DNA from 3 places in the Proteus sp. G2626 genome. Region 2 is predicted to be linked to each of the others. Evidence: riboswitches for the same ligand, from Rfam matches in the RefSeq annotation. Region 2 holds a riboswitch; each other region holds the start of a gene.

Region 1 (10,143 bases), on a different contig from region 2:
TTTATGTGCGACGGCGTTAGGTGATGATATCGAGCAAGCGCAAAAAAATGCTTATGCTTTAGCGAAAGGTATTCATTGGGACGGTTGTTTTTATCGCCATGATATCGGCTATCGAGCGATTGCACGCTTAAAGAAATAGATTAACGACGGCAAAAGGGAGTCATCACAAACTCTCTTTTGTTGGCTCCCATTTACAGAAATCATGTTCTGCAACCATAAGTAACTGCTTACCTTCTGGTGAATCAAGCCAAGCCACATAAACTGGCTTACTTGAATTACGCGTTCTCATTTTTAACCAACGCTGCTCTGGTGCTTCAAATGAAACACTCACCTTCTCACCAGCACATGTTGTCATTGTATTCTGATACCAGACACCCTGTACTAAATTCACTTTCCCAATGGTCAATACCTCGCTAATCTCACGCTCTTTGCTTGCAGCGAACACCATTCTTAAACGTTCATCTTCTGTTAATGCTCGTTTTTGTTGGTGCTTTTCTTGTTGCATGAAAATAACTTCACCACGTTTATTTAAACGAAGGTGCCAAGATGAGGGATCATTTGGATTAATAACTTCGGAGCGGACTTGCCAAAGACTATTTTGGCGGTACTCATAGAATGTAATGACAGTTTCTGGTTTTTTATAAAAGCTATAAACGCTCATAATTACTTGAGGTTCTGATGCTTTATTATTTAAACGCCATAGTCGCACAACACCTTCGTCCGCAATATAACCGGTTGCAGAAAATTCAGGGAGTTGTACAGTCGAGGAGCAGGCGCTGAGCAAAAAAGCAGATCCTATTGCTAACAGCCCCTGTCGTTTCAACAAAAGGGGAGTAAATCCCCCTCTATTGTTCATTCCGTTCAAAGGAATTATTTTACTGCGTCTTTCAGTGCTTTACCGGCAGTAAATGCAGGAACATTAGCTGCTGCAATTTTAATTTCTTTACCCGTTTGCGGGTTACGGCCAGTACGCTCTGCACGGTGATTTACCTTGAATGTACCGAAACCAACTAACTGTACAGAATCGCCTTCTTTCAGAGCACCTGTTACTGAGTCGATAAACGCTTCAATAGCAGCTTTTGCCTGAGTTTTTGTCAGATCCGCTTTTTCAGCAACTGATTCGGTTAATTCAGCTTTGTTCATAAAATAGTCCTTAAAGTATGTTTTATCGTTTGAAAAACATCTGGTGAAAAAACTTAACTTATCTTTTTAAGAAGATGAATTAAGTAAAACACCTGAGCCACTTCTTTTCGTACCCAATGTAGAACATACACAGGGGTGATGTGAAGTCTTTAAACGTCGCTTTTCAAGCACTAAATCACGTTTTTCTGATTTAGTGCGTTAATTCTATACCGATATTGCTCATTCCAGCTTCACGAAGGTCTGCACGTAGACCTTTAATCAGTTCGATATCTCTTTCTTCACACTCAACAAGTAGACGGTAGATTTCCCATTGGATATCGAACTCTTCAATAACAGCAGGCAGAGATCTTAGCTCATCTTCGCTCATTTCTCTTTCTGCTTGTGTCATTTCAAGTGAAGCAACTGTCCCTACTGATAATTTGCTTACTTCAATAGCATGACTTAGCGATTCACCGCTTAAACGAGAGTGAACAACTTCACTCAAGGCGACACAGGCATCAATTGCTGGATAGACACCATAAATATCAAATTGAGATGCATCAGGAATAGCTTCTTCTAATTTCTCTAATTGAGAATCGAAATTAACCTTTGCATCTTTCACCGTTAAAGTTTCCCAAACCAGATCGAGAATACGGCGATAAAGCGTTGGATCGGTAAATCCTGTTTCACGACAAAATACCTGATAATTGGGGTACATTCGCTCACACAGGCACGCCATAAACGTCAAGTGTTGCCAAGCTTCCAGCTTTTCTAAACGTAAATGGATTGGGTTCTTCAACATTCGTGATTACTCATTTTCTTAACTTAGGCGCAGTTTACCTGAAAATTAGAAATATCCACATATTTCCCGGTCATTTAGAGCTTATTCTTATTCAACTGCTCAAATAATCGCCTATTTGAAGCAATACCATCAGCCCAACGCGTTGGTTCTGGCAATCGATATCCTTTCATACACAACTCAACCCACTGCAAAGCACCTTCCATACTCACTTTATGACCCGGAGAAATATACAGGGGTTTACATTTTTTCTTGCTACGATAAATCCAGCCTATTTGCTCATTCTTATCCATTAATCGCTCATAGCTTCCCATCTCTTCATTTATCGCTTTATCAATACCACATAAACGACTTTTCGCTACACCAATGGTAGGTGTGTCCACTAACAAACCAAAATGGCTTGCAACACCAAGTCTTCTAGGATGAGCGATACCTTGCCCATCGACAAAAATAAGAGAAGGTTTCTGTTTTACTAATTGCCAGGCTGTCAGTAACGCAGGGCACTCTCTAAATGAAAGTAAACCAGGGATATAAGGAAGCGTTGTAGGAATTCGCGCGATTTGGTATTCAAGAATTTCAAAAGAAGGGTAATGCATTATCACGATAGCGGCGCGAGTGACTGCGCCACCTTCTTCAAAACCAACATCAGCACCTGCTATGCAAGTTGGTGCTGTGAATTGGTCTGTTAAAATAATCTGTTGAGCTTTTTCTGTCTGCTCCTGACGTAATTGTTGGGTATTAATCATTATCCTGATGATAAGGCTTCGATAAACGGTGAACCGCATCAATAAATGCACCAGCATGCTCTGGTGGAACATCTTGATGAATACCGTGCCCAAGATTAAAGACATGACCATTACCTTTGCCAAACCCAGCAAGAATAGTTTCGACTTCTTGTTCTATTCTTGCTGGAGGCGCATATAACATGGATGGATCCATATTACCTTGTAAGGCAACTTTATCTCCTACTCGACGACGTGCTTCTTCAATATCAATTGTCCAATCGAGTCCTAATGCATCACAACCTGTTGTGGCCATTGCTTCTAACCAACGACCACCACCTTTGGTAAATAAGGTTACAGGAACTTTTCTTCCATCATATTCGCGAATAAGACCATCAACAATCTTATGCATATAATGTAATGAAAAGAGTTGGTAATCACGCCCTGTTAATACACCACCCCATGTATCAAAGATCATAATAGATTGTGCGCCCGCTTTAATTTGAGCATTCAGATAAAGGATAACGCTATCTGCTAGTTTATCCAGTAATAGATGTAGTGCTTGTGGCTCTGCATACATCATTTTTTTAATTTTTGTGAAGGCCTTACTACTTCCACCTTCTACCATATACGTTGCCAGTGTCCAAGGGCTTCCCGAAAAACCAATTAAAGGCACGCTACCTTGTAAGGCATGACGAATCGCTCGCACAGCATTCATCACATAACCAAGTTCATCTTCAGGGTCTGGAATAGGCAATTTTTGAATATCAGCAAGGGTGTTTATTGGTGACTTAAAACGAGGGCCTTCACCTGTTTCAAAGTAAAGGCCTAATCCCATCGCGTCAGGAATAGTTAAAATATCAGAAAATAAAATAGCGGCATCTAATGGAAAACGTCTTAAAGGCTGTAATGTCACCTCGCATGCCAGCTCTGTATTTTTGCACAATGAGATGAAATCCCCCGCCTGTGCCCGTGTTTCCTTATATTCAGGAAGATATCTGCCTGCCTGACGCATCATCCAAACAGGGGTGACATCAACAGGTTGGCGCAATAGCGCACGTAAATAGCGGTCGTTTTTCAACTCACTCATGACTAACTCCATTAACAGTAATTGGGCCGCGAAATAGTATGCATTGTAACATGCTGGAAAAATAACTGTTGGCAGACAACGCCTTTATTTAGTTCTTTTCTTTATCCTGTCTAATATTCGCTATCGTATCTTCTATCAAACGTCGGGCAATAGTATCTGGAGGTGGGATCTGTGGTAGTTTATCGTAACGATACCAGCCAGCACTGGTTAATTCAGTAGGATCATGGCGTAACTCACCGCCATCATAATCAGCCAAAAATCCCATCATTAAAGAATGAGGAAACGGCCAAGGCTGCGAAGAAACATAGCGAATATTACGAATACGAATATTACTCTCTTCAAATACTTCGCGGGCAACCGCTTCTTCTAGTGTTTCACCAACCTCAACAAAACCAGCGAGCACCGTATAAAGTGGAGAATGTTTATGCCTAACATGATGTGCGAGTAAGATTTTATCTTCATGACGGATCCCCACAATAATACAAGGAGCAATTTGCGGGTAATAACGTTCATGACAATTATCACATAAACACGCCCATTCACTCTCACTATGGCGCATTTTGGAACCACAATAACCACAAAAACGATGAGAACGATAAAACTCCGCTAACTGAACACCACGACCTACTAGTTTAAATAAATTCTCATCTTGTGAAGCGATAAGCCTCGGTGAACACATGTCGTTATCCATTTTTCCATGAATAAGCCAAACTGTTTCACCTTGCCACTCACCAACAATTTTGGCGTGCTGACCAATAAGATCCCATTCTTTTGCCAAGCCAAAAGGGAGTTCACCTTTAGGTAACCACACTCGCCCACCAAGGCTGACTGTCCACCAGCCTTTTTCTGATCCCGTTAGCGTATATAAATGCATAATGATAATTCTATCCAAAATAATGATATGGAATTAAGGATACTCTCTTTAGTAAGACCCACTCAATGTATTATGATTATTCTCTATAATTTATTAACATTCAAAAGAGAATTTGATAAATTTTATTTATAAAAAAATGTAAGAATGACAGATAAAACCAAAAATAAAATTGCGATTTTTGATTTAGATGAAACACTTTTAGCGGGTGTTCCTAGTCATTTATGAACATGTTATTTATGGGATAAAAAAATAGCCACTCATCCCTATTTTCTAAAACTAGATCAACAAATGATTGTAGACTATTACGCTGAAAAATTGGATATGGTTCAATATCTTTATCAACATTTTACTTACTTTAAATATCATAATTTAGACAAGTTAAATCATTGAGTTAATGACTTTACTGAAAAAATTCAGCTATTGTTTTACCCTGAAGAAATATCAATAATTACACAATATCAACAGCAAAATATTCCTATTATGATTATTTCAGCAACAATGTCCTTTTTCGTTCATGCGATTGCAAAACAACTTACTGTGGATATTTCAATAGGCATTAATAGGCAAATTAAAGATAATTATTACACTAGATATATTGAAGGCACACCACATCGCGAGAAGGGAAGATTGAACGCCTAAATCAATGGAAAGAAACCAATAATATTAATAATATTTATATTTATTTCTATGCCGACACACTAATGACCTCCCATTATGTTATCAAGCTGATAACGCCACAGTTATCAATCCAGATAAACAATTAGCTCAAATTTCACAAATGAAAAACTGGAAACAGCAACATTGGGATTTAAATAAATAACCCATATCGGACTTGTAGTTTTTAAAATCTTTCATATACTGGACTTCTTCTTGTCGGAGTGCCTAGTGTTTATAAGGATATTATAAACACAGGCTGAGACCGTTAATTCGGGATCCGCGGAACCTGATCGGGTTAATACCCGCGAAGGGAACAAGAGTGATTCGACCTTTTGATAGCTTCATCCCGTATATTTTTTATACGCCTATCTGTCGATACTCCCTGCGACCTCCAGACAAGCATTTTTCTCAATATTCACCCGACAGGCTACAACCTGCATGATATTTATTAGGAAATGCTATGTCCCAAAATCAAACTTTATCTGTTAAAGATATTACGCCAACCGCCAATAAACAGCGCCCAAGAAAAGTACTACGAGATGCTGCTCAGGAATTTATTAGTACTATTCAAGGGGTCAGTTTTCCCAATTCAAAACGTATTTACCTTGAAGGCTCTCGTAACGATATTCAAGTACCAATGCGTGAGATCCAGCTTGATAAAACATTGGTAGGAGGATCAAAAGAAAACCCTGTTTTTGAAGATAATGAATCCGTCCCGGTATATGACACTTCAGGCCCTTATGGCGATCCAGCATCTCAACTCGACGTTAATCTTGGCTTAAAAAAAATTCGCCAATCATGGATTGATGAGCGCAATGATACTGAAGCACTTTCACTCTTAAGCTCTGATTTCACACAACAACGTCTTTCTGATGCTGGATTAGAGCATCTACGTTTTCCATTAAAGCCTAACCCTAAAAAAGCCCTAAAGGGTAAAAGCGTGACGCAATTACATTATGCTCGAAAAGGTATTATCACACCTGAAATGGAGTTTATTGCTATTCGTGAGAATATGGGGCGTGAACGTATTCGAAGCGAAGTATTACGCCAACAACACACAGGCTTTAGCTTTGGAGCCTATCTCCCTGACAATATTACCCCTGAATTTGTACGCCAAGAAGTTGCTGCGGGCCGAGCTATCATTCCTGCCAATATCAATCACCCTGAATCAGAACCGATGATTATTGGGCGTAATTTCTTAGTGAAAGTGAATGCCAATATCGGAAACTCCTCTGTAACCTCCTCCATTGAAGAAGAAGTTGAAAAACTGATTTGGTCTACACGCTGGGGAGCAGATACCGTCATGGATCTCTCAACAGGCCGTTATATTCATGAAACGCGTGAGTGGATCATTCGTAACAGTCCCGTTCCTATCGGTACAGTTCCAATTTATCAAGCACTCGAGAAAGTTAACGGTATTGCTGAAGATCTCACTTGGGAAATGTTCCGCGATACTTTACTTGAGCAAGCAGAACAAGGTGTTGATTACTTTACTATTCATGCAGGTGTATTATTACGTTATGTTCCCATGACCGCAAAACGCCTAACAGGTATTGTGTCTCGTGGTGGTTCTATAATGGCGAAATGGTGTTTATCACATCACAAAGAAAATTTCCTCTACGAACATTTCCGTGAAATCTGTGAAATTTGTACCGTTTATGATGTTTCCCTTTCTCTAGGCGATGGATTGAGACCGGGTTCAATTCAAGATGCAAATGATGAAGCACAATTTTCTGAATTACATACTTTAGGTGAACTAACAAAAATTGCCTGGGAATATGACGTTCAAGTCATGATAGAAGGCCCTGGTCATGTTCCAATGCAGATGATCCGTCGCAATATGACAGAAGAATTAGAGCATTGTCATGAAGCACCCTTTTATACATTAGGTCCTCTTACTACAGACATTGCACCAGGTTATGATCACTTCACATCAGGTATTGGTGCAGCAATGATTGGCTGGTTTGGTTGTGCAATGCTCTGTTATGTTACCCCTAAAGAGCATCTAGGTTTACCTAACAAAGAAGATGTAAAACAAGGGCTGATTACTTATAAAATTGCTGCTCATGCCGCCGACTTAGCCAAAGGACATCCAGGAGCTCAAATTCGTGATAATGCAATGTCAAAAGCTCGCTTTGAGTTTAGATGGGAAGATCAATTTAATTTAGCTCTTGATCCTGAAACCGCACGCCAATATCACGATGAAACCTTGCCTCAAGCATCAGGAAAAGTCGCTCATTTCTGCTCAATGTGTGGCCCTAAATTCTGCTCAATGAAAATAACACAAGAAGTACGCGATTATGCGGCTGGCATGGAGCAAATGTCTCAAGCTTTTAAAGAGCATGGAAGTGAGTTATACCACAGTGCAGAAATCGCCAGTGTTGAGGTGACTGAAAATGAACAGATCCTCTAACCCCCCCTTTGCATCAACAGAAAAAAAACTTGGACTTTACCCTGTTGTTGATTCTGTTGAATGGATCGAACGCCTGTTAAAAACAGGCGTTACCACCCTGCAATTACGCATAAAAGATAAACAACCAAACGATGTTGAACAAGAGATCGTTGAAGCAATAAAACTAGGTAGGCAGTATCACGCAAGACTGTTTATTAATGACTATTGGCAACTGGCTATTAAACATCACGCTTACGGTGTTCATCTTGGCCAAGAAGATCTCGATATTGCAGATCTTGATGCCATAAAAAAATCAGGGTTACGCCTTGGTATTTCTACTCATGACGAAACAGAATTACAAAGAGCGAAAACATTACGTCCATCTTACATCGCATTAGGGCATATCTTTCCAACGACAACTAAAGATATGCCATCCAAACCTCAAGGTTTGGATGCGCTGAAACATCAAGTAGAGCAGACACCTAATTTTCCAACTGTTGCTATTGGTGGGATCTCGCTAGAGAGAGTACCTGATGTTGTTGCAACTGGTGTCGGTAGTGTTGCCTTAGTCAGTGCAATAACAAAAGCGCCAGATTGGCAACAAGTAACGCGTAAACTATTAGAATTAGTGGAGGGAAAACCATCATGCTAAATGATAATGATTTTATGCGTTATAGCCGACAAGTGATGTTAGAAGATATTGGCTTAGAGGGTCAAAATAAACTTCAACAAGCAAGAGTACTGATTGTTGGACTTGGTGGATTAGGCTCTCCTGCATCACTTTATCTTGCTGGTGCCGGTATTGGAGAGCTTATTTTAGTTGATGATGATAAGTTGCATGTTTCTAATCTACAACGTCAAATTCTTTATCGAACTCAAGATATTCCTAATGCAAAATCAGAGGTCGCAAGGCAGTCTCTGCTCGCATTAAATCCAGAGATAAAAATTACCTCTTATAAACAACGTATTGATGATGACTCATTATCTAAATTAGTTAAAGAGGCTGATTTAGTCTTAGATTGCACAGATAACATGCTCACACGCCAAGCGATTAATCGTGCTTGTGTTGCGCAGCAAACTCCGCTTATCAGTGGCAGTGCCGTAGGGTTTAGTGGCCAACTTATGGTGTTTGAACCTCCTTTTACGCATGGTTGCTATCACTGCCTCTATCCTGATGAAACTGAACCACAACGCAATTGTAGAACAGCTGGAATTTTAGGTCCTGTTGTGGGTGTGATTGGTACACTTCAGGCACTTGAGGCAATTAAATTGCTCTCTGGTTTACCTTGTTCACTCAGTGGAAAACTTCACCTTTTCGATGGTAGAAAACAAAATTGGAGTACTTTACGTTTAACGCCATCAACAACATGTCCTGTTTGTCGAGGGTTAGCATGAACATTACTGTAAATGACGAACACTACTCTCTGGATATGCCTGTCACCATTAGTCAGCTCCTTATTCAGTTAGAACAGCCACTTATTGGTGTGGCACTTGCTATCAATGAAATCATTGTTCCTCGTGAAAACTGGGAAACGCATTCTATTAATGATGGCGATACTATTCTTCTCTTCCAAGCAATTGCAGGGGGCTGATATGTTAAAAATTGCTGATACAACATTCACATCGAGACTTTTTACAGGCACAGGGAAATTTGCAACACCAACGTTAATGACAGAAGCCATTAAGGCTTCGGGTAGCCAATTAGTTACAATGGCAATGAAGCGAGTGGATTTAAAAAAGGGCAATGATGATTTAATCGCACCACTTAAATCATTAGGTGTGAAATTATTACCTAATACATCGGGTGCGAAAACAGCACAAGAAGCGGTATTTGCGGCTCGTTTAGCCAAAGAAGCTTTTGGCACTCATTGGGTAAAATTAGAAATTCATCCTGATACCAAATATTTATTACCCGACCCTATTGAAACACTTAAAGCCGCTGAAATCCTCGTGAAAGAAGGTTTTGTTGTTTTACCTTATTGTAGTGCTGATCCTGTTTTGTGTCGTCGCTTAGAAGAAGTTGGTTGTGCAGCCGTAATGCCTTTAGGTTCTCCTATTGGTTCAAATCAAGGTTTACAGACTCGTGATTTTCTACGGATTATTATTGAACAAGCCTCAATACCTGTTGTTGTTGATGCAGGGATTGGTGCACCAAGCCACGCACTTGAGGCTTTAGAGTTAGGTGCAGATGCAGTCTTAGTGAATACCGCAATTGCTGTTGCTAAAAATCCTGTTTTAATGGCACAAGCATTTAAAGCAGCGCTTGATGCAGGCGAACTTGCTCGACAATCAGGACTTGCCACCCCCGCTTCAATTGTGAATATGCAAGCCCAAGCCTCTAGTCCATTAACCCAATATTTGGGGGCATTCTAATGGAAACATTTTCGGATTATTGGCAACAACTCGACTGGGATGACATTACATTAAAACTCAATAGTAAAACCAATACGGATGTTGAAGCCGCATTAAATCGTCATACACTTACAC
Region 2 (10,143 bases):
CCTTTAAATATCATTTTATCATTGCTTAACCCCGCATAACGTTTTTTACTTCCCGTTTCCATACCTCGAACGGTTGGCATTAAAAAACGACGATAATGTGTTTCATATTCAAGCTCTAATTTGCAATCAAGTTGGTAAGTTTCAAAAAGGTGTGTTTTCCACCATTGGTTAACGTCTTGTACTAGCTGATGCCCAATTTGTTGTGCTTGTTGTTCAGTGTGTGGCGATTTAAGCCAAACAAAAGTAGAGTCTGTATCACCATAAATAACTTGATAGCCTTTAGCTTCAATTAACTCCCTAGTTTTTTTCATAATTTCATGACCGCGTAAGGTAATTGAAGAAGCTAAACGAGGATCAAAAAAACGACATCCCACCGAGCCTAAAACACCATAGAAAGCATTCATAATAATTTTGAGAGCTTGAGAAAGTGGGGCATTTTTATGTAACTTTGCGTTATCTCTTTCGTGCCAAATTTGCGACACAATAGCAGGTAAACAGTGTTGCTCCCGTGAAAACCACGCTTGGCGAAACCCGGGGATAGCCCGTTTTTCATCGGGTTGATGTGTTCCTTCAATCATTCCTACTGGATCAATTAAAAAGGTACGAATAATGGAGGGGTAAAGGCTTTTGTAATCAAGTACAACAACTGAATCATATAAACCGGGAGCAGAGTCCATAACAAAGCCTCCAGGGCTATGCTCTTCTGGTTTTTCACCTTGATTAGGCGCGACATATCCAATGCGATGCATAGAAGGAAGATAAAGGTGTGTAAACGCGGCCACAGAGCCACCACTTCTATCAACAGAAAGCCCCGTGACACAAGCTCTTTCTAATAAGAATGCCATAAGAGATGTGGCATCAAAGATACGGTTAACTAAGACACAATCTTGCCAGTTATAGTAGGCTAATGCGGGCTTATCTTCTTTAAAACGGCGATTAATTTCATCCATTCTGGCATAAGGTGTGTCAATGGCTTTACCTTCACCCAACAGTGTTTGCGCGACTGATTCTAGGCTGAATGAGGGAAAATTCCATGTGGCCATTTTCAGTGCCTCAATACCATCAATAATTAAACGGCCTTGTGCAGAGGCAAAAAAATGTCCTTTTTTAAATCCATGCTCTCGCCACTCTAGTGGGCTGTTTTGACGGCCAAGTAACAGGCTTGCACCATAGCGTTGAGCATGGGTATGTAAAATACGTAAATCGAATTGAATTAAATTCCAGCCAATAATAGCATCGGGATCGTAATGCTGTATCCACTCATTAAGTTTGTCAATTAAACGTAATCGACTACTGACATAACATAATCGATAATCTTTGAATTGCTGGCTTTCATGCCCTATAGGTAAATCATCGGTCAGCATAAATACGACATTATCGCCACAACCCGCAAGGCCAATAGAGTAAAGTTCACCATATTCACTGGTTTCAATATCTAAAGATACCGTTCGCAGTGTAGGACGATAATCTGGTGCAGGTTTTAATGTCACGGTATTGTTTTGTTGGTAACGAAACCAAATTGGTGCGGTGATAAAACGCTCCATCATGTAACGTTCATGAGGGCGTATATCGGCTTCATAAAGGCGAATCTGGTGCTCTTTAAGTTGTTGTTCAAGTTGAGCGAGTTGTCGGTATTGTTTGCAGTAGACACCAAAAACAGGCTGTCTTTCAAAGTCTTTTAAATCAAGAGGACGAATTTCAATATCAGGATTTTTATTAATGAGAGAACGTAAAATGGTTTCATGTTGGCGAGCAACAAAACCAATAGCGTGTTGTATAGGAACAGTGACTTTACGAGGACCATTATCCGTTGCAAGCCAATAGGAGACGACAATACCTTTTGGGGTGTCGCTCCAATGGCGGGTAAGAATAAAGCCTTGTTCGGTATGACCCATCATGAACACCTAATAAACACAAAAAATTCGCTAAAGATGCATTTATTATAGTCAAATAGTGGTTTTTTATACAGTTAATTTAAGTCAGGTTTAATTGAAGGGAATGCCTAAAATAAGTGATTGATCCACTTCACCATTTATCAAAGACAGTGTATTCCCATCATACACAATTGTTCCGTTATCAATCACAATCGCTCTTGATGCAATCTTAACAGCATCTTCTAAGCTATGTGACACCATCAGTAAGGTCAGGTTTTTTTCATCACAAAGTTGTTCTAGTAAGGCCAGCATTTCAATACGCAAAGCAGGATCGAGTGCAGAAAAAGGCTCATCGAGCAATAAGATAGGTTGTTCTCGTACAAGGCAACGTGCAATGGCAACACGTTGACGCTGACCGCCTGATAATTGTGAAGGTAAACGGTCAAGATAGTCATTTAAAGAAACTTGCTTGGCTCGGTTTTCTAACAGGTTTTTTTGTGTATCTGAGAGTTTTAAACCGGGATCTAACCCCAAGCCAATGTTTTGCCTAACGGTCAAATGAGGGAATAAATTATTATCTTGAAATAACATGGAAATAGGGCGTTTGGCGGGGACGGTTTTAGTGTGTTCGCGACCATTAAGAAAAAGGGTTCCTTTTTCAGAAGGCAAAAAACCAGCAATTAAACTGAGTAAGGTGCTTTTCCCTGCGCCACTGGGGCCTAATATGGCGATACGTTCACCTGCGTTTACGGTTAAGTTAAACATAAGGTGTTGATGTTCATAGGTATAAGCCAGGTGCTCTAATTTAATCATGAGATTTTCCTGCCAATCGTTCTATTAGGCTAAAAAGAGAGAAGCAAAGTAGTAATAAGATCATGGCTGTGACAGCACCATCTTGTGTGTGATAAGCCCCAATTTGCTGATAAAGATAGAAGGGTAATGTTCTAAATGTTTCATTACCAAATAGAGCAACAATCCCAAAATCACCAATAGAAATAACACAAGCAAAAGCAAGCGCTTGTGAAATCGGTTTTTTTAATGCCCGTAACTCTATCCAACGTAGTCGATTGAGACCCTGAATATTAAGTGATTGGCATAAAAGACCATAACGTGAAGCAATATCATTCATTGGATTTTCGAGCACTTTTAAGGCATACGGAATGGCAATTAATGCGTTGGTTAAAATGACTAATACATACGGTGATTCAGGGAGGCCAGTTGTATTGTTTAATAACAAGAAAAAGCCGGTTGCTAACACAATGCCGGGCATCGCCAGAATGATCAAACCACTCATTTCCATGGCTTGCCCTGCTTTTTTAAAATGGCGTAGGCGAAGCTCTCGGCTACTCCATAGCAACATCATCGTTAGTACAACGCAGACAATACCTGCACCGACGGCAATAATGAGAGACGTTGTAAAGGCTTGCCAAAGTATGGGTTGTTGTATGACTCGTATTAATTCGCTGTTAAGACCATCAGTTACTACCGCTAAAATGGGGGGCACTAAAAAGAGGATTGCGAGCGTAATAATTAGAGTATCTGTGATTTTGCTAAAGAGAGGGTCGTATGGATCACGCCAATGTTGTTTGTGGCTATTCCCGACAAAGAGTGAGCCTTTTAACTTTTGGCTAATCAGCACTAAACCTAAACAGCAAAAAAGCTGAATAAGGGCTAAAAGAGCTGCTCTATGTAAGTCGTAGTCATAACTTAATGCTTGATAAATCGCGAGTTCAACCGTTGTTGCCGCAGGGCCACCACCTAATGCCAGTACCGTGGCAAAGCTTGCAAAACAGAGCATAAAAATTAGTGATGCAGTGGGGAGTATTTGTCGCCATAAATAGGGAAACTCAAGAAAGCGGAAACGTTGCCAGCCATTCATACCTAATTGTGAGGCTAATTGACGTTGCTCTGGTGAGATACTTTCGAGTGCTTGCAATAGCATTCGGGTTGCTAATGGCATATTAAAAAATATGTGTGCCAATAAAATGCCTTGTAAACCATAAGGGGTAAATTGGTAATGAATCCCTAACCACTCACAAATTTGAGCAATCCACCCCACTCTGCCATAAACTGTTAAAATCCCAAAAAGTGCCACTAAAACGGGTAATACAAGGCTCATGGCACATAAACGTAAGAAGAGGGTTCTTCCTCTAAATTGACGTCGATAAAGTGCTTTTGCGAGCCAAATGGCGGGTAATATTGAAAACAGGGCAGATAAAAAGGCTTGCCAGAAAGTAAAACGGACAACATGCCATAAATAATCATCAGCAAAAATAGAGGACAGCTCGTCACTTGGCGCATTAAACCACAGTGCGCCAAATGACAACAATGCCACAATAAGCAGTAAACCCGAAGCACATAGCCCCGGGATAAGCCATCTTCCCATTAGCGACTAACCGCTGATTGCCAGTTACGAGTCCAGGTTTGGCGCTCTTTTGCAACAATTTCAGCATCAAATTGTAGTGATTTTTCTGGTTTAGGCATCGCAGAGTAGACTTCAGGTAATGGCATATCTATTACGGGATACATCCAATTGGTGGTAGGGATAGTTTCTTGGAAAGCTGGGGTTAGCATAAATTGCATAAATTGCTGAGCTAACTCAGGTTGTTTGCTTGATTTGAGTTTTGCTGCAACTTCTACTTGTAAATAATGCCCGTCAGAGAAAATAGCAGCTGCATAGTTATCTTTTTTATCCGCTAAAATGTGATAACCCGGAGATGAGGTATAACTGAGTACAAAATCACCTTCCCCTTTTAAGAATAGGCCATAAGATTCACTCCAACCTTTTGTCACTGTAAGGGTTTTCTCGGACAGTTTCTTCCATTGTGTCGCGGTATTTTCAGGATAAAGGGATTGCATCCATAACATTAAACCTAAGCCTGGTGTACTAGTGCGAGGATCTTGATACAGTATTTTCCATTTTTCTTGACTGTTTAGCAGTTCAGCCATGCTTTTGGGCGGGTTAGCAATGCGGTTTTTATCATAAATAAACGCAAAGTAACCGTAGTCATAAGGCACAAAGGTATCGTCAGTCCATTTTTCAGGTAAGGCGAGTTTCGATGTATCGATATTACTAGGTGCAAAAAGCCCCGTTTCTTTGGCTGCGTGGATCAGATTGTTATCTAACCCTAAAATAATATCGGCCTTACTTTTATTACCTTCCATACGTAAGCGATTAAGCAAAGAAACACCATCAGAAAGTGCGACAAGCTTTAATTCACAATCACATTGCTGTTCAAATGCTTTTTTAATAGCAGGTCCTGGGCCCCAATCTGCGGTAAATGAATCATAAGTATATATCGTGAGTGTCGGTTTTTGGGGGGCAGCTTGCGCTGAAAAAGAGCTTATTATACCCAGTGCACCCAGTAAGAAAGTAAAGCGAAGTGATGTAGTTAACACATTTAATTCCTCAGTAAAAAGTCAGGTAGGATCTGAGGAGTGAGGATGGCAAATCAATAAATATTGCAACATCCTGACTCAAATCCCTACGCCAGTATTATCTGGATCAGGTTCCACGGGTTTTTCTCAGCCTAAAAAGGCACCCCGTTGAGACTTTCCCATTGTAGATAAATCCACGCGTTGTGCAAAGTCTGTTGATAGAGGTTTACCGTCTGTGAGTAGTATGAAACAATGAGTTATCTTTCAAATTTGGTTATTGAGGTAGTCTAGTGATCGATGATGATGGCTACCGCCCGAATGTAGGGATTGTAATTTGTAATCGGCAAGGGCAAGTGCTTTGGGCTCGTCGCTATGGGCAACATTCATGGCAGTTTCCTCAAGGAGGAATTAACCCTGGAGAATCGCCAGAGCAGGCAATGTACCGAGAGTTGTTCGAAGAAGTTGGGTTAAGTCGCAAGGATGTTAAAATTCTTGCTTCCACGCGTAACTGGTTACGTTACAAGTTACCTAAGCGTTTGGTGCGTTGGGACACAAAACCTGTTTGTATTGGACAAAAACAGCGTTGGTTCCTTTTGCAGTTAACAAGTAATGATAAGGACATTAACGTTCAACAAAGCAAAACGCCAGAATTTGATGGTTGGCGTTGGGTGAGCTATTGGTATCCCGTTCGACAAGTCGTCTCTTTTAAACGTGATGTCTATCGTCGTGTAATGAAAGAGTTCGCACCAGTAGTCATGCCATTGCAAGAACAAGTGTCTTTACCTCGTCCATCGTATGGATATCGGCGTAAAAGGTATTAGATAACACTATGCTGACACGTTTGCGAGAAATTGTAGAAAAAGTGGCTATGGCAGCCGGGCTTCCAGAAGCACTTGAACTCTTAGTCAAGGAAACGTGTCAGGCAATGCACACGGATGTGTGTTCTATTTATCTTGCCGATAAGCAACGTCGTTGTTTTTATCTAATGGCCACAAAAGGGCTTAAAAAACCCAGAGGGCGGGCTGTTAGCCTTTCATTTGATGAAGGTGTTGTTGGTGAAGTTGGACGCCTTTCTGAGCTTATTAATCTCGCAGATATTCGTGAGCATCCTAGTTTTAAATATCTCCCTCAAGTTAAAGAAGATGACCTCCGCGCTTTCCTTGGAGTGCCCATTGTTTATCGTCGCCAACTCCTAGGTATTTTAGTGGTTCAACAAAAAGAGCGTCGCTTATTTAACGAAAGCGAAGAGTCTTTTATGGTGACGCTGGCAACACAGCTTGGTGCCACATTGTCACAAGTACAAACTAAAGGGCTTTTTGGACAATATCGTCAAAGTCGTATTAAAGCTCTTTCGGTATCCACTGGCGTAGTCATGGCCTATGGTTGGCAAGAAGTCTCTCAACCTATCCTTGAAAATGTCTTTAAAGCCAGTGCCCTTGATATAAAAGCAGAATTAAATCGACTTACAGTGGCTTTAGAAGAGGCTACTGCTGAATGTCGCCGTTTTAGTAAACGTTTTATGGCGAATGCTCAAAAAGAGAGTGCTGCCATTTTTGATCTCTACTCGCATTTACTCAACGATCCCCAGCTTAAACACAAAATGACAGCGATTATCACTCAAGGATATGTTGCGGAGTGGGCTGTAAAAGTGGTTGTTGAGAAAGTTTCGGCACAGTTTTCTAGTTTGAAAGATGGCTATATGCGAGAAAGAGCCTCTGATCTTAAAGCATTAGGACGGCGTTTATTATTTCATTTAGATGATGAAGTAAGCTCAACTAATATTTGGCCTGAGCGCTTTATTTTAGTGGCAGATGAACTGAGTGCGAGTTTATTGGCAGAATTACCCGAACAACAACTCGCAGGTGTTATTGTGCGAGATGGTGCGACACACTCACATTCTGCCATTCTTGTTAGAGCAATGGGGATCCCCGCGATTATGGGGGCGGATATCCAACCTGAGCTTTTACATAATCGAATGCTTATTCTTGATGGTTATCGTGGTGAGATTTTTATTGAACCAGAGCCTTTTATTACTCAAGAGTACAAACAAATTATTGATGAAGAGAGTGTATTAAGTCAGATTGCAGAAGATCAGCTAGAACAGCAGGCAGTTTTAAAAAATGGTGAAGCGGTTAGCGTTCAATTGAACGCGGGTTTGAATATTAAATATGAGCAACGTATTAGTCTCGGAATAGACGGTGTTGGCTTATATCGAACAGAAATTCCATTTATGTTACAAAGCGGTTTTCCATCAGAAGATGAACAAAAAAATCGCTATCGTGAAATACTCTCTTTCTTCCCCGATAAACCCGTTGTGTTACGAGCTTTAGATATTGGCGCAGATAAACAACTTCCTTACATGCCCATTAATGAGGAAAACCCTTGCTTAGGTTGGCGAGGAATAAGAATATTACTCGATCAACCTGAAATTTTCCTTATTCAGCTCCGTGCTATGCTAAAAGCAAACCTCGAATTTAAAAATTTGAAAATATTGTTGCCGATGGTGACAAGTATTGATGAAATTGACGAAGCGAGAACATTGTTATTACGCGCATGTGATGAAGTGAGTCGAGAATTAAAATGTGAATGTGCTTTGCCACCGTTAGGTATTATGCTTGAAGTCCCTTCGTTGGTGTTTATGCTGTCACAATTAGTTCATCGGGTTGATTTTATCTCTATTGGAACAAACGATTTAACTCAATATTTGCTTGCTGTCGATCGTAATAATACCCATGTTGCATCACTCTATGATAATTTGCATCCTGCGTTATTACGTTCACTGAGTTTGATTGCGACACAATGCCAATATTACCAGTTACCCATCAGTGTTTGTGGTGAAATGGCAGGAACACCTATCGGGGCATTGCTGTTAATAGGGCTTGGTTTTAGGCAGTTAAGCATGAGTGGACGTAGTTTACCTAGGGTAAAATACTTATTACGCCATCTTGATCCTGTGGTGTTACAGCCTTTTATGCAACAAGTGTTGCAAGCTGAAACAGCAACAGAAATCAAAAAATTGTCTTCTGAATTTATGGAAAGGCAGGGATTAGGTGGATTAATTCGCGGAGGCATCTGACATGCCTTTGTATAAGCCTTTTCTGTGTTAGTGATAAAGAGCAAACACAGAAATTATTAATTAAGTGAAGTAGGGAATAATGAGTATAAGCTACCTTAAATTTCCAGAGATTGATCCCGTTATGTTTTCTATCGGGCCGGTGTCATTACACTGGTACGGTATGATGTATTTAGTTGGATTTGTTTTTGCCTTATGGCTTGCAAACCGACGAGCGGCAAAACCGAATAGTGGTTGGAATAAAAATGAAGTTGAAACATTACTTTATGTCGGTTTTGTGGGGGTGTTTATCGGAGGGCGCTTAGGTTATGTTTTATTCTATAATCTGCCTGTCTTTTTAAATGATCCTCTTTACCTCTTTAAAGTTTGGGATGGCGGTATGTCGTTCCATGGTGGCTTAATTGGGGTAATTTGTGCCATGATTTGGTTTGCAAAACGCACTCAACGTAGATTTTTTCAAGTGGCTGATTTTGTTGCGCCTTTAATTCCATTTGGTTTAGGTTTAGGCCGAATTGGTAACTTTATTAATGGCGAATTATGGGGACGCGTCACATTAGATACGCCTTGGGCCTTCTTATTTCCAAACTCTCGTTCAGAAGATCTTCAGCTTGTTGCTCAAGATCCATCAACGCTATTGCCTATTATTCAAGAGTATGGGGTTTTACCTCGCCACCCATCACAGCTCTATGAAATGCTGTTAGAAGGTGTGGTGCTATTTATTATCCTTAATATTTTTGTACGCAAAAATCGCCCTGTAGGCAGTGTATCGGGTCTATTCCTGATAGGTTATGGTGCATTCCGTATTATTGTTGAATTCTTCCGTCAACCTGATGCGCAATTAGGGTTATTTAGTGGTGTGAGTATGGGGCAATTACTTTCAATTCCAATGATTTTGTTGGGTATTATTTTTATGGTATGGGCTTATCGTCAAGATAAAAGAGCACCACAAAACTCAACATCTGCTCACAAATAGTGTGAGATGAATTTTTTATTATTAGCTAATTAACGAGAGAGACAACATGAAGCAGTATCTGGCATTGTGTCAACGCATTATCGATGAAGGACAATGGATTGATAATAAACGGACAGGAACCCGTTGTTTAACGGTGATTAATGCCGATCTGGAATATGATGTTGCGAATAACCAATTTCCGCTGATAACGACACGAAAAAGTTTTTATAAAGCCGCAATAGCAGAACTGTTAGGGTATTTGCGTGGCTATGATAATGCTGCACAATTTCGTGAAATTGGTTGTAATACATGGAATGCCAATGCGAATGAAAATAGTGCATGGTTAAATAACCCTTATCGCAAAGGTGAAGACGATATGGGGCGTGTTTATGGCGTTCAAGGACGCCAATGGCAACGTCCTGATGGTTCTCATTTTGATCAACTGCGTAAAGTGGTAGATAACTTGGCTAAAGGTATTGATGATCGTGGTGAAATCATCACGTTTTACAATCCGGGTGAAACTGAACTAGGGTGTTTACGTCCTTGTATGCATACGCATACTTTTTCACTTGTCGGTGATACGCTTTATTTAACCTCTTATCAGCGCAGCTGTGATGTGCCATTAGGTTTAAATTTTAACCAAATTCAGTGCTTTGTTTTATTAGCGCTAGTGGCTCAAATCACAGGACATAAACCAGGTAAGGCATTTCATAAGATAATCAACGCACATATCTATGAAAATCAATTACCTCTAATGCGCGATGTACAGTTAAAAAGGGAGCCATTACCGTTACCAACGTTGCATATCAATCCCAAAATCAAAACATTGGAAGATATCGAAACGTGGGTAACAACGGATGATTTTA
Region 3 (10,143 bases), on a different contig from region 2:
AAGCGTTGGGTGAACTGCCTCAGCTTGTAGATGTTAACTCAGATAAAGAGGACAAAGGTGCTGAAATGGCACTGACTTACGATCGTGATACCATGGCGCAACTGGGTATTAATGTCAGTGATGCGAATAACCTGCTTAATAATGCTTTTGGCCAACGTCAGATCTCCACCATTTATGCCCCATTGAATCAATATAAGGTGGTTATGGAAGTGTCTGAACAATATACACAAGACGTTTCTGCATTAGATAAAATGTATGTGGTTAATAACCAAGGTGAGCGCATTCCATTATCAGCTTTTGCAAATTGGTATCCCGCGAATGCACCATTAAGTGTTAATCATCAAGGTTTATCCGCAGCCTCGACGATTGCATTTAATATCCCTGAAGGCTACACATTAGCTGATGCTATTGATTCTATTGAACGTACTATGACTGAGCTAGGTGTACCCAATACAGTAAGAGGCACCTTTGCAGGAACTGCACAGATCTTTCAAGAAACGATAAAATCTCAGCTTATCCTTATCTTAGCAGCTATTGTGACGGTGTACTTGGTGTTAGGCGTGTTGTATGAAAGCTATATTCATCCACTCACTATTTTATCTACTCTCCCCTCTGCCGGTGTAGGCGCATTATTAGCGTTACAGCTTTTTGATACTCCCTTTAGTCTGATTGCGCTTATCGGCATTATGTTGCTGATTGGTATTGTGAAGAAAAACGCCATTATTATGGTGGATTTTGCGATCACCGCACAACGTGAAGGCAAATTGTCGGCCAAAGAGGCTATTATTCAAGCCAGTCTATTACGTTTTCGTCCCATTATTATGACAACCCTCGCTGCATTATTTGGTGCATTGCCATTAATGCTAGGAAGTGGAGATGGCGCAGAATTAAGACAGCCTTTGGGAATTACAATCGTAGGCGGGTTATTAATGAGCCAACTCTTAACACTTTATACGACCCCAGTTATTTATCTATTTTTTGATGGGCTGCGTGAACGTTGGCAACAACGACGTATCAGCAAGAAAGAGGCTAAAGCATGAAACTGAGAAGTAAGTTGTTCTTGGTCGTTTTCGCCACCTGTATGGTTGTCGTTCTTGCAATGCATATTGGTATTCGAGGTAGCTTTCAACAAGGATTTATTGGCTATATCAAGAAAAACAGTGAACAGCGTGCGACTCTTTTAGCAGAAGCTTTGACAGATCAATATGCTTTGACTGGTGATTGGCGTTTTCTCAATAGAGATGATCGTTCTCTTTATCAAATATTACGCAGTATTGACCAAATAAGCCAAAGTAGTGAGGGGCCCCCACCAAGAGGCTGGCGAACACAATTTTGGGTTGTTGATAAAGACATGAAGCGTTTATTTGGTCATGACAATCAATTTCCCGCAGAAACATTTAAAAAGCCCATTACCTCTCATGATGAAATTGTGGGTTGGGTAATAGTGAGTGCGGCTGATAAAATAAGTAGTGAAGCAGATATTAGTTTTGATAAACAGCAACTACGCACCAGTTGGATTATTGCTGGCCTAACAGCTCTTTTTGCTTTATTGATCACTCTTATTCTTTCTCGCAATATGATACGCCCTGTTAAGCGACTTGTTGAGGCGACACATAAATTAGCCGCCGGTGATTTTGCTGTTCGCGTAACACCCAGTAGCAAAGATGAAATCAGCCAACTCGCCACAGACTTTAACCAACTTGCCAGCACGCTAGAGAAAAATGAGCAAATTCGTCGTGATTATATGGCCGATATCTCACATGAATTACGCACCCCTCTCGCCATTTTAAAAGGTGAGCTTGAAGCCTTACAAGATGGAGTAAGAAAGCCCACAGCAGAGACATTAAACTCCCTTTTATTTGAAGTCACAAACCTAACAAAGCTTGTGAATGATCTCCACCAGCTTTCATTATCAGATAGAGGCTCTTTAACTTATCGTAAAGATTTTATTGATATCAATGAGGTGATTTTATTAGCCGTCGCGTCTTATCGCCACACATATCAAACTAAAGATATTACCTTATACACTGAATTAGATGATGTATCTCCATTAATTGTACAAGCCGATCCTGACCGACTTATTCAGCTTTTTCATAATCTATTAGAAAACAGTGTGCGTTATACCTATTCTGGCGGACAGTTGCATATCAAGACAAAAAAAGAGAACAACTGCGTATTAATAATCTTAGAAGACAGCGCGCCTGGATTAGATGGCTCACAATATCAAGCCGTTTTCCAACGTTTCTATCGCGCAGAAAGTTCACGAAATCGTGCCAGTGGAGGTTCTGGATTAGGCCTTGCGATTTGCGAAAATATCGTTGAAGCTCATAATGGCAAAATAAGTGCGATGCCTTCATCTTTAGGTGGCATGAAAATTCTTATAGAATTACCCGCATATTCTGATGATCTCTAAGCCTATAACTATTGAGCCAATAAATGACAGCATCTGAATCACCCTATTCAATCCTGATTGTTGAAGACGAGCCTAAACTTGCCCAATTACTTATTGATTACCTTCAAGCTTCGGGTTATCAAACTCACTGGCTAGCAGATGGTGCTGAGGTTAACTTGTGTGTAAAACAACAACATTACGACCTTGTATTATTAGATCTTATGCTTCCTGGAAAAGATGGCATTACTGTCTGCAAAGAATTACGTCAGTTTTCTGATATTCCTATTATTATGGTCACAGCCAAAACTGAAGAAGTGGATAGATTACTAGGACTTGAAATTGGTGCTGATGATTATATTTGTAAACCTTACAGCCCGAGAGAAGTGGTTGCCAGAGTCAAAACCTTATTGCGCCGTTATTATCGACCACAAGACATTGTTCAAAGTGATAAGTTAGTTATGATTGATGAACAAGCTTATCAAATCCAATATAACAATAAAATTCTCGATTTAACCACAGCGGAATTTCGTCTGCTCAAAGCGTTAGCCACACAGCCTGGAAAAGTATTAACTCGTGATCAGCTAATGGATCACCTTTATGATGATTACCGCATTGTGACGGACAGAACCATTGATAGTCATATTAAAAACTTACGACGTAAACTTGAGCAACTTAACGATCAAATAGAATTTATTCGCTCAATTTATGGTCAAGGGTATCGTTGGGAGACCCAAGCTTATCGTTTTCGATGATATTTTTTCAGTAATACATTGAACCTCGCTACACTTAAGCGCTAGAATCCTCCCCTTTATGATATACCCCTACCCAATGTGTGGGGGGACTGACTTGAAATCAGAACCAGGAAATTAACCATGTTTACACCCGAATTGCTCTCTCCTGCTGGCTCATTAAAAAATATGCGCTATGCATTTGCTTATGGCGCAGACGCCGTTTATGCAGGTCAGCCACGTTATAGCTTACGTGTGCGTAATAATGAGTTTAACCACGAAAACCTTGCCAAAGGTATTCAAGAAGCCCATGAATTAGGTAAACGCTTCTATGTCGTGGTTAATATCGCACCCCATAATGCTAAATTAAAAACCTTTATCCGTGACTTAAAACCCGTCATTGATATGGGCCCTGATGCGCTGATTATGTCTGATCCGGGTTTGATCATGATGGTGCGTGAAGCCTTTCCTGAAATGGATATTCACCTTTCAGTACAAGCCAATGCCGTTAACTGGGCAACCGTAAAATTCTGGCGTCAAATGGGATTAACGCGAGTGATCCTGTCTCGTGAGCTCTCTATTGATGAAATTGCTGAAATTCGTAAGCAAGTTCCTGATATGGAATTAGAAGTTTTCGTTCACGGTGCATTATGTATGGCTTACTCAGGCCGTTGCCTGCTATCTGGCTATATCAATAAGCGTGATCCGAACCAAGGTACTTGTACTAACGCTTGCCGTTGGGAATATAAAGTCGAAGAAGGCAAAGAAGACGATGTGGGCAATATCGTTGAAAAATACACGCCAATCCCAGTTAAAAATGTTGAGCCTACTTTAGGTGTTGGCGCGCCAACAGATAAAGTCTACTTAATCGAAGAAGCGAAACGTCCTGGTGAATATATGACTGCGTTCGAAGATGAGCACGGTACTTATATCATGAACTCTAAAGACTTACGTGCAATTGAACACGTTGAGCAATTAACACAAATGGGTGTGCACTCTCTGAAAATTGAAGGTCGTACTAAATCCTTCTATTACTGTGCCCGCACAGCGCAAATGTATCGTCGTGCAATTGATGATGCCGTTGCAGGCAAACCATTTGATCCAACGTTGCTAACAACATTAGAAGGCTTAGCACACCGCGGTTATACAGAAGGTTTCTTACGTCGTCATACCCATGATGCGTACCAAACTTATGAATATGGTTATTCTGTCTCTGACACCCAACAATTTGTCGGTGAATTTACAGGTAAACGTGTAAACGGCTTAGCCGAAGTTGATGTTAAAAATAAATTTGTTTTAGGTGATAGCCTAGAATTAATGACACCAACCGGAAATATTCAGTTCACGTTAGGATCGCTGTTTAACAAAAAACAACAGCCAACAGATGTTGCACCAGGTAATGGTCACATGGTTTATTTGCCTGTTCCGGAAGATGTTGATTTAGATTTCGCACTGCTTATTCGCAACCTACAAGGTACAACAACACGTCAACCGCATAAGATTGATGCTGTAGAAGTGAAGTAAAGCGTCATAATCTGATTTAAAGTGGTCAATTTCAAATACAGATCACATCAATAATGATTTGTTTACCGTATCATCAGTTCCGAAAAATAAAGAACTAGAATGAATACAGTAAGACTAGGAACCACCTCCTTGGCAAATCCAATCTCCCTTGGATTTGCCTTTTCTTTTTTCACTTTCTTCTTTTTTCCTCATCGGCTTTGTCGTAAAACACTTTCCTTTTTCGTTATCCTTTGTAAAAAAAATAGTAATTTTCTCGATATCCATTACCTTTAAAAGAGTGATTCAATTAAAGGAACTCATCGATGAGTAAAATTAGTTTGCTAATTATTAATGGAAAAAATGCTAACAACGGTGCATTGAGAAAAGCCGTTTACCAATTACGTAACGAAGGTTTTAACCTCCAAGTAAGAGTCACATGGGAATCCAGTGATATACGGCGTTTTGTACAAGAAGCTATAAATATGAATGCAGAAACTGTCATTGCAGCAGGAGGTGATGGCACAATAAATAGCGTTGCATCTGAACTCATTCATCTTTCTCCTTCGTCTCTACCTACGCTTGGTATTATTCCATTAGGTACAGCAAACGATTTTGCTACCAGCGCACAAATTCCCCGTGATATGGAAAATGCGCTTAACCTAGCCGTTAAAGGTCGCTCAGTACCTATTGATATTATCAATGTGAATAAGACCCACTATTTTATTAATATGGCGTCTGGTGGCTTTGGTACAAAAATCACAACCGAAACACCCGAAGCGTTAAAATCAGCATTAGGTGGTGCGGCTTATTTTATTAATGGGCTTTTGCGTATTGATACTTTAAAAGCTGACTATTGCACCATTGAAGCTGAAAACTTTCATTGGAAAGGTGAGTCTCTTATTTTAGGTATCGGCAATGGTCGTCAAGCTGGTGGAGGCCAACAGTTATGCCCTGAAGCCTTAATTAACGACAATAAACTCAATATCACCATTGTAGAAGCTCACGAACTGCTCCCTTCTATTCTAAGTAGCCTGTTTGATCGTAAAAAGAATGACAAGATAATCGAGCTTGAAAGTCACTGGGTAAACATTAGCGCTTCTCATGAAATGGTATTTAATTTAGATGGAGAACCCCTTTTAGGGAATAAATTTGAATTTATTGTGTTACCTGAAGCGATCCACTGCCGGTTACCGCCTCAATGTGACTTGTTATCTTAATGTAGATAAATGACAATCACTCTCATCTCATCATGAACTGGAGTATGTAATGACTGATATAGTAAGTTTGTTAGGTGCTGATGCAAAATCATTATTAGACCATCGTTGCCAAACCATCCCGAGCGAAAATCTCTATCTGCCAGGTTCTGACTTTGTTGATCGTGTCATGATTGATAATAATCGCCCTAATAGCGTGTTACGTTCAATGCAAACCCTGTTTAATCACGGACGTTTAGCGGGAACGGGTTATCTGTCTATTCTACCTGTTGACCAAGGTGTTGAGCACTCTGCGGCAGCCTCTTTCGCAGCAAACCCTCTCTATTTTGATCCAAAAAATATTGTTGAATTAGCAATTGAAGCAGGTTGTAACTGTGTTGCCTCTACTTATGGTGTTCTTGCTTCTGTTTCTCGTCGCTATGCACACAAAATCCCTTTTCTTGTGAAATTAAACCACAACGAAACCCTAAGCTACCCAGCGCAATATGACCAAACACTGTATGCTAGCGTAGAGCAAGCCTTTGAAATGGGTGCTGTTGCAGTGGGTGCAACTATTTACTTTGGTTCACAAGAAAGCCGTCGACAAATTGAAGAAATTTCAATGGCCTTTGAACGTGCTCATGAATTGGGTATGGTCACTGTACTATGGGCTTATTTACGCAACCCAGCATTCAAAAAAGATGGCGTAGATTACCATGCAAGTGCAGATTTAACGGGTCAGGCAAATCATTTAGCGGCAACTATTGGTGCTGATATCGTTAAACAAAAAATGGCTGAAAATAACGGTGGCTTTAAAGCGATTGGTTTTGGTCATACTGATGAGCGTGTTTACACGAAACTCACTACTGAAAACCCAATTGATTTAGTTCGCTACCAATTAGCAAACTGCTATATGGGCCGTGCAGGATTAATTAACTCTGGTGGCGCTTCTGGTAATAATGACCTTGAAGATGCCGTTCGCACCGCCGTTATTAATAAACGTGCTGGCGGTATGGGGCTGATCTTAGGCCGTAAAGCGTTCAAAAAATCAATGAAAGACGGGGTTGCCCTGATTAATGCAGTACAAGATGTTTATTTGAATAAATCTGTCACTATTGCTTAATTAATAAGTTCAACGATGAAAGCCCCTTATTATTTAGGGGCTTTATTGTTACCACCAGCGATGAAAATGGTGTACAGGACCAAAACCTTGCCCAACCTCTAAACTATCCGCATGTTCTAGCGCTTGTTGTAAATAGGCTTTTGCTTGTTCAACACAAATTTGCCAATTAGCGACTTGAGGACGAATAGCGGCTAAAGCGGCTGAAAGCGTGCATCCTGTACCGTGGGTATTTTTCGTATTAACGCGTTTTGAGGTAAATCGCCACTCGCCATCTTGAGTAAATAACCAATCAGGACTTTCATCTTCAGTTAAATGTCCTCCTTTCATTAACACGGCTTTGCATCCTTGCTTTAGCAATGCATAACCTTGTTGCTTCATCGTTGTTTCATCTTGAGCGACTTCACAACCTAGCAGTGTAGCTGCTTCAGGTAAATTAGGTGTGATCAAATCAACCAACGGTAAAAGCTGACTGACCATTTTATTAACCGCATCAGGCTGTAATAGAGGATCACCGCTTTTTGCAATCATAACCGTATCAAGCACAACAAAAGGAATGGCATATTGCTGAATTTTGTCGCAAACCACATCAATAATTGAGGCATTAAAGAGCATACCTATTTTGGCGCTATCAATTCGAACATCAGACAAAACAGCATCTAATTGAGCTGCAACAAAATCAGGGGATAAATCATAGACACTACGGACACCACAGGTATTTTGAGCAACAAGTGCTGTCATTACTGTTGTACCATAAACACCCAGTGCGGAAAATGTTTTCAGATCAGCCTGAATACCTGCGCCACCACTAGGGTCAGTACCTGCGATAGACAATGCATTGAATCTCACTGATTAACTCCTCCTTTCACCAGTTACAGAAAAGTCGGACTCTGTTAATCAGCAGAGTTACCTTGACTTCCCTACGCTGGCATTATCCAGATCAGGTTATACGGGTTCATCTCAGCCATAAGGCGCCCCGAGCCAAAGCCTATAAATTCAGGCGATAAGGAGTATCGCATGCTCAAGATAAAGATGCTAGTTTGATAGCTAATCTCGATTTATTAACTCCCTACTTTTGAGGCTTGTTATTCAGTAAGATAAATCAGCTCAAGTAAAAGTTTGGCATTCCCGTATACCTAAACATCGTGATGAGATCAGAGAATTACCTCGTACTTTTTTCTGTAATCTTTTTAAAGTTCATAATATCGTCGTTACTGATGAAGAACAAATCTCTGATGGTAAAGGTTTTTGGGTTGATATGATTTTATGGGCTTTTAGCAAAGGCCATTATATTTATGCTTCAGATGGAACTGAGGAAGATAGACCACTATACTTAATTGGCAGTATTGAAGATTTCTATAATAACTGGGATGCTTTCTGCTGGGGCAAAGATCGCGATACTCATACCCATATCGGCTACTTATCATAAGCCAAGAAAAATTATCTCAATAATAAGTAATCTATTTCCTGAAAACATGTGAGTAAACATTATTCACACGTTTTTGCCTTAGGATAATCTGCACAAAAAATCGACACACCACTAAATAAAACTCACTTAACTTAAACAATTTATAAACCAACACGGAATTTTTCTTTTTTTTATTTAACTCTTTTTATTCATTACTTTATTATCCCGTCGAAAATAAATACTTTTTTTATAAGTTAATGTTATTAATATCAATTTTTACTAATATTTCAATAAATTTATAAAAATAGATATTTGGTCAATTTTTTATATTGAAAATGACTCATCTTAAATAATATCTCTTTATCCTTATTTATCAGCTATTTACTTTCAATCTAATAAAAACTTAATTTTAAATTAAAAACAATACGTTACCATTAAAAGATAACAATATTGAATGCTCCAAATAAATGCATTCATAAATATAACAAATTTATTTATTTTTTTTATAACCGATTCTTATCCCTTAAGATTTTAGTTAAGAAGTCAAGTTTCAGATACCTCTTATCTTAAATACTTGTCGATTAAATAACACTATTAGTAACGTTTATTTGTCATCACCAGAATCATAGCAATGCCGTACTCGGAGTTATATTATGTTTTCAACCTATTTTCACCCTAGCGTATTAGCAACTACGTTGTTTTCGCTTGCGTTAACAACTACTGCTTTCGCTTCTGAAAATAATTCAACCCCACATCAGATTATTACGACAGAAAACCACCAAACAACCAATAATATGTCTCAATCTAATAGCGAAGAGAGTTACTGGGGGAAATTCAAACGTAATATCAATCAGACTTGGGACAACGACCAATATAACTACTATTTGCCTGTGTGGACTTGGCATAACCGTTTTACTTACGATAAAGAAAAAACGGATCGCTATAACGAAACGCCTTGGGGTTTTGGTATGGGGAAATATCGTTATGACAATGATGGTGATTGGCACTCTCTTTATGCGATGGCATTTATGGACTCAAATAACCGAGTACAACCTATTATAGGTTATGGTTTTGAGAAAATGTGGTATCCCGGTGATAAAGACGGTTTCCGTATGGGGGCAGGATTTACACTAAGTATTACAGCACGCCATGAATATGACTATATTCCGATGCCACTGCCATTACCGCTAGTCTCTGTGGGTTACGGTCATCTTTCACTACAAGCAACATATGTACCTGGTACGTACAACAATGGTAACGTATTATTTGCTTGGTTACGTTGGCAATAATTTTCTTACTTTTTTCCTATCAGAAGAAATACAAACAATATAAATAAAACACAAAAAAACGCATCTAATGATGCGTTTTTTATTATCAAATAAGCCAATAATATTTAAATATCCTGGCTTGCTTGAGCATTCTCTGGTGCTTTCTTCATACGGGAAATCTTAAATCCAACCCACAAGAACGCAATCCAGAACGGCATTAAAATAACTGAAATATTCACTTGTGGCATAAATAAGATAATCACCAAAATCATGCATAAGAAAGCAAGGCAAATATAGTTACCATATGGATACCAAAGCGCTTTAAAGGAAGGCTCTACACCCTCTTTAATTTTTGTTGCTCTGAATTTTAAATTAGCTAAACAGATCATGATCCAATTAAGGACTAATGTTGTCACCACTAACGCCATTAATAGTTCTAATGCTTGATCGGGTAATAAGTAGTTAACTAAAACACCTAATGAAGTTGCAACTGCTGATAATAGTAATGACATCACAGGCACACCACGCTTA

The links. Region 2 has a riboswitch for thiamine pyrophosphate ahead of thiB (thiamine ABC transporter substrate binding subunit). Riboswitches for the same ligand answer to the same signal wherever they lie in the genome.
Region 1: another riboswitch for thiamine pyrophosphate. It lies ahead of thiC (phosphomethylpyrimidine synthase ThiC); the one in region 2 lies ahead of thiB (thiamine ABC transporter substrate binding subunit).
Region 3: another riboswitch for thiamine pyrophosphate. It lies ahead of thiD (bifunctional hydroxymethylpyrimidine kinase/phosphomethylpyrimidine kinase); the one in region 2 lies ahead of thiB (thiamine ABC transporter substrate binding subunit).

Annotation. Positions count from the first base shown of each region.
Region 1 covers NZ_JAABNH010000008.1:4,971-15,113, forward strand. The annotation lists gene purD (phosphoribosylamine--glycine ligase) at 1-139, shown strand, start outside; gene GWJ05_RS04375 (DUF1481 domain-containing protein) at 164-826, opposite strand; gene GWJ05_RS04380 (HU family DNA-binding protein) at 871-1,143, opposite strand; gene GWJ05_RS04385 (YjaG family protein) at 1,334-1,924, opposite strand; gene nfi (deoxyribonuclease V) at 1,999-2,667, opposite strand; gene hemE (uroporphyrinogen decarboxylase) at 2,660-3,733, opposite strand; gene nudC (NAD(+) diphosphatase) at 3,822-4,607, opposite strand; TPP riboswitch at 5,472-5,594, shown strand; gene thiC (phosphomethylpyrimidine synthase ThiC) at 5,725-7,677, shown strand; gene thiE (thiamine phosphate synthase) at 7,661-8,308, shown strand; gene GWJ05_RS04420 (HesA/MoeB/ThiF family protein) at 8,302-9,051, shown strand; gene thiS (sulfur carrier protein ThiS) at 9,048-9,248, shown strand; gene GWJ05_RS04430 (thiazole synthase) at 9,250-10,029, shown strand; gene thiH (2-iminoacetate synthase ThiH) at 10,029-10,143, shown strand, end outside.
Region 2 covers NZ_JAABNH010000007.1:71,663-81,805, reverse strand. The annotation lists gene GWJ05_RS02880 (DNA polymerase II) at 1-1,895, opposite strand, end outside; gene thiQ (thiamine ABC transporter ATP-binding protein ThiQ) at 1,986-2,687, opposite strand; gene thiP (thiamine/thiamine pyrophosphate ABC transporter permease ThiP) at 2,680-4,260, opposite strand; gene thiB (thiamine ABC transporter substrate binding subunit) at 4,260-5,273, opposite strand; TPP riboswitch at 5,339-5,430, opposite strand; gene rppH (RNA pyrophosphohydrolase) at 5,543-6,073, shown strand; gene ptsP (phosphoenolpyruvate--protein phosphotransferase) at 6,082-8,328, shown strand; gene lgt (prolipoprotein diacylglyceryl transferase) at 8,408-9,298, shown strand; gene GWJ05_RS02845 (thymidylate synthase) at 9,345-10,143, shown strand, end outside.
Region 3 covers NZ_JAABNH010000027.1:671,488-681,630, forward strand. The annotation lists gene mdtC (multidrug efflux RND transporter permease subunit MdtC) at 1-1,040, shown strand, start outside; gene baeS (two-component system sensor histidine kinase BaeS) at 1,037-2,413, shown strand; gene baeR (two-component system response regulator BaeR) at 2,437-3,144, shown strand; gene trhP (prephenate-dependent tRNA uridine(34) hydroxylase TrhP) at 3,265-4,644, shown strand; gene yegS (lipid kinase YegS) at 4,947-5,840, shown strand; gene fbaB (class I fructose-bisphosphate aldolase) at 5,890-6,939, shown strand; gene thiD (bifunctional hydroxymethylpyrimidine kinase/phosphomethylpyrimidine kinase) at 6,988-7,785, opposite strand; TPP riboswitch at 7,837-7,925, opposite strand; gene pagP (lipid IV(A) palmitoyltransferase PagP) at 8,998-9,633, shown strand; gene GWJ05_RS15605 (amino acid permease) at 9,738-10,143, opposite strand, start outside.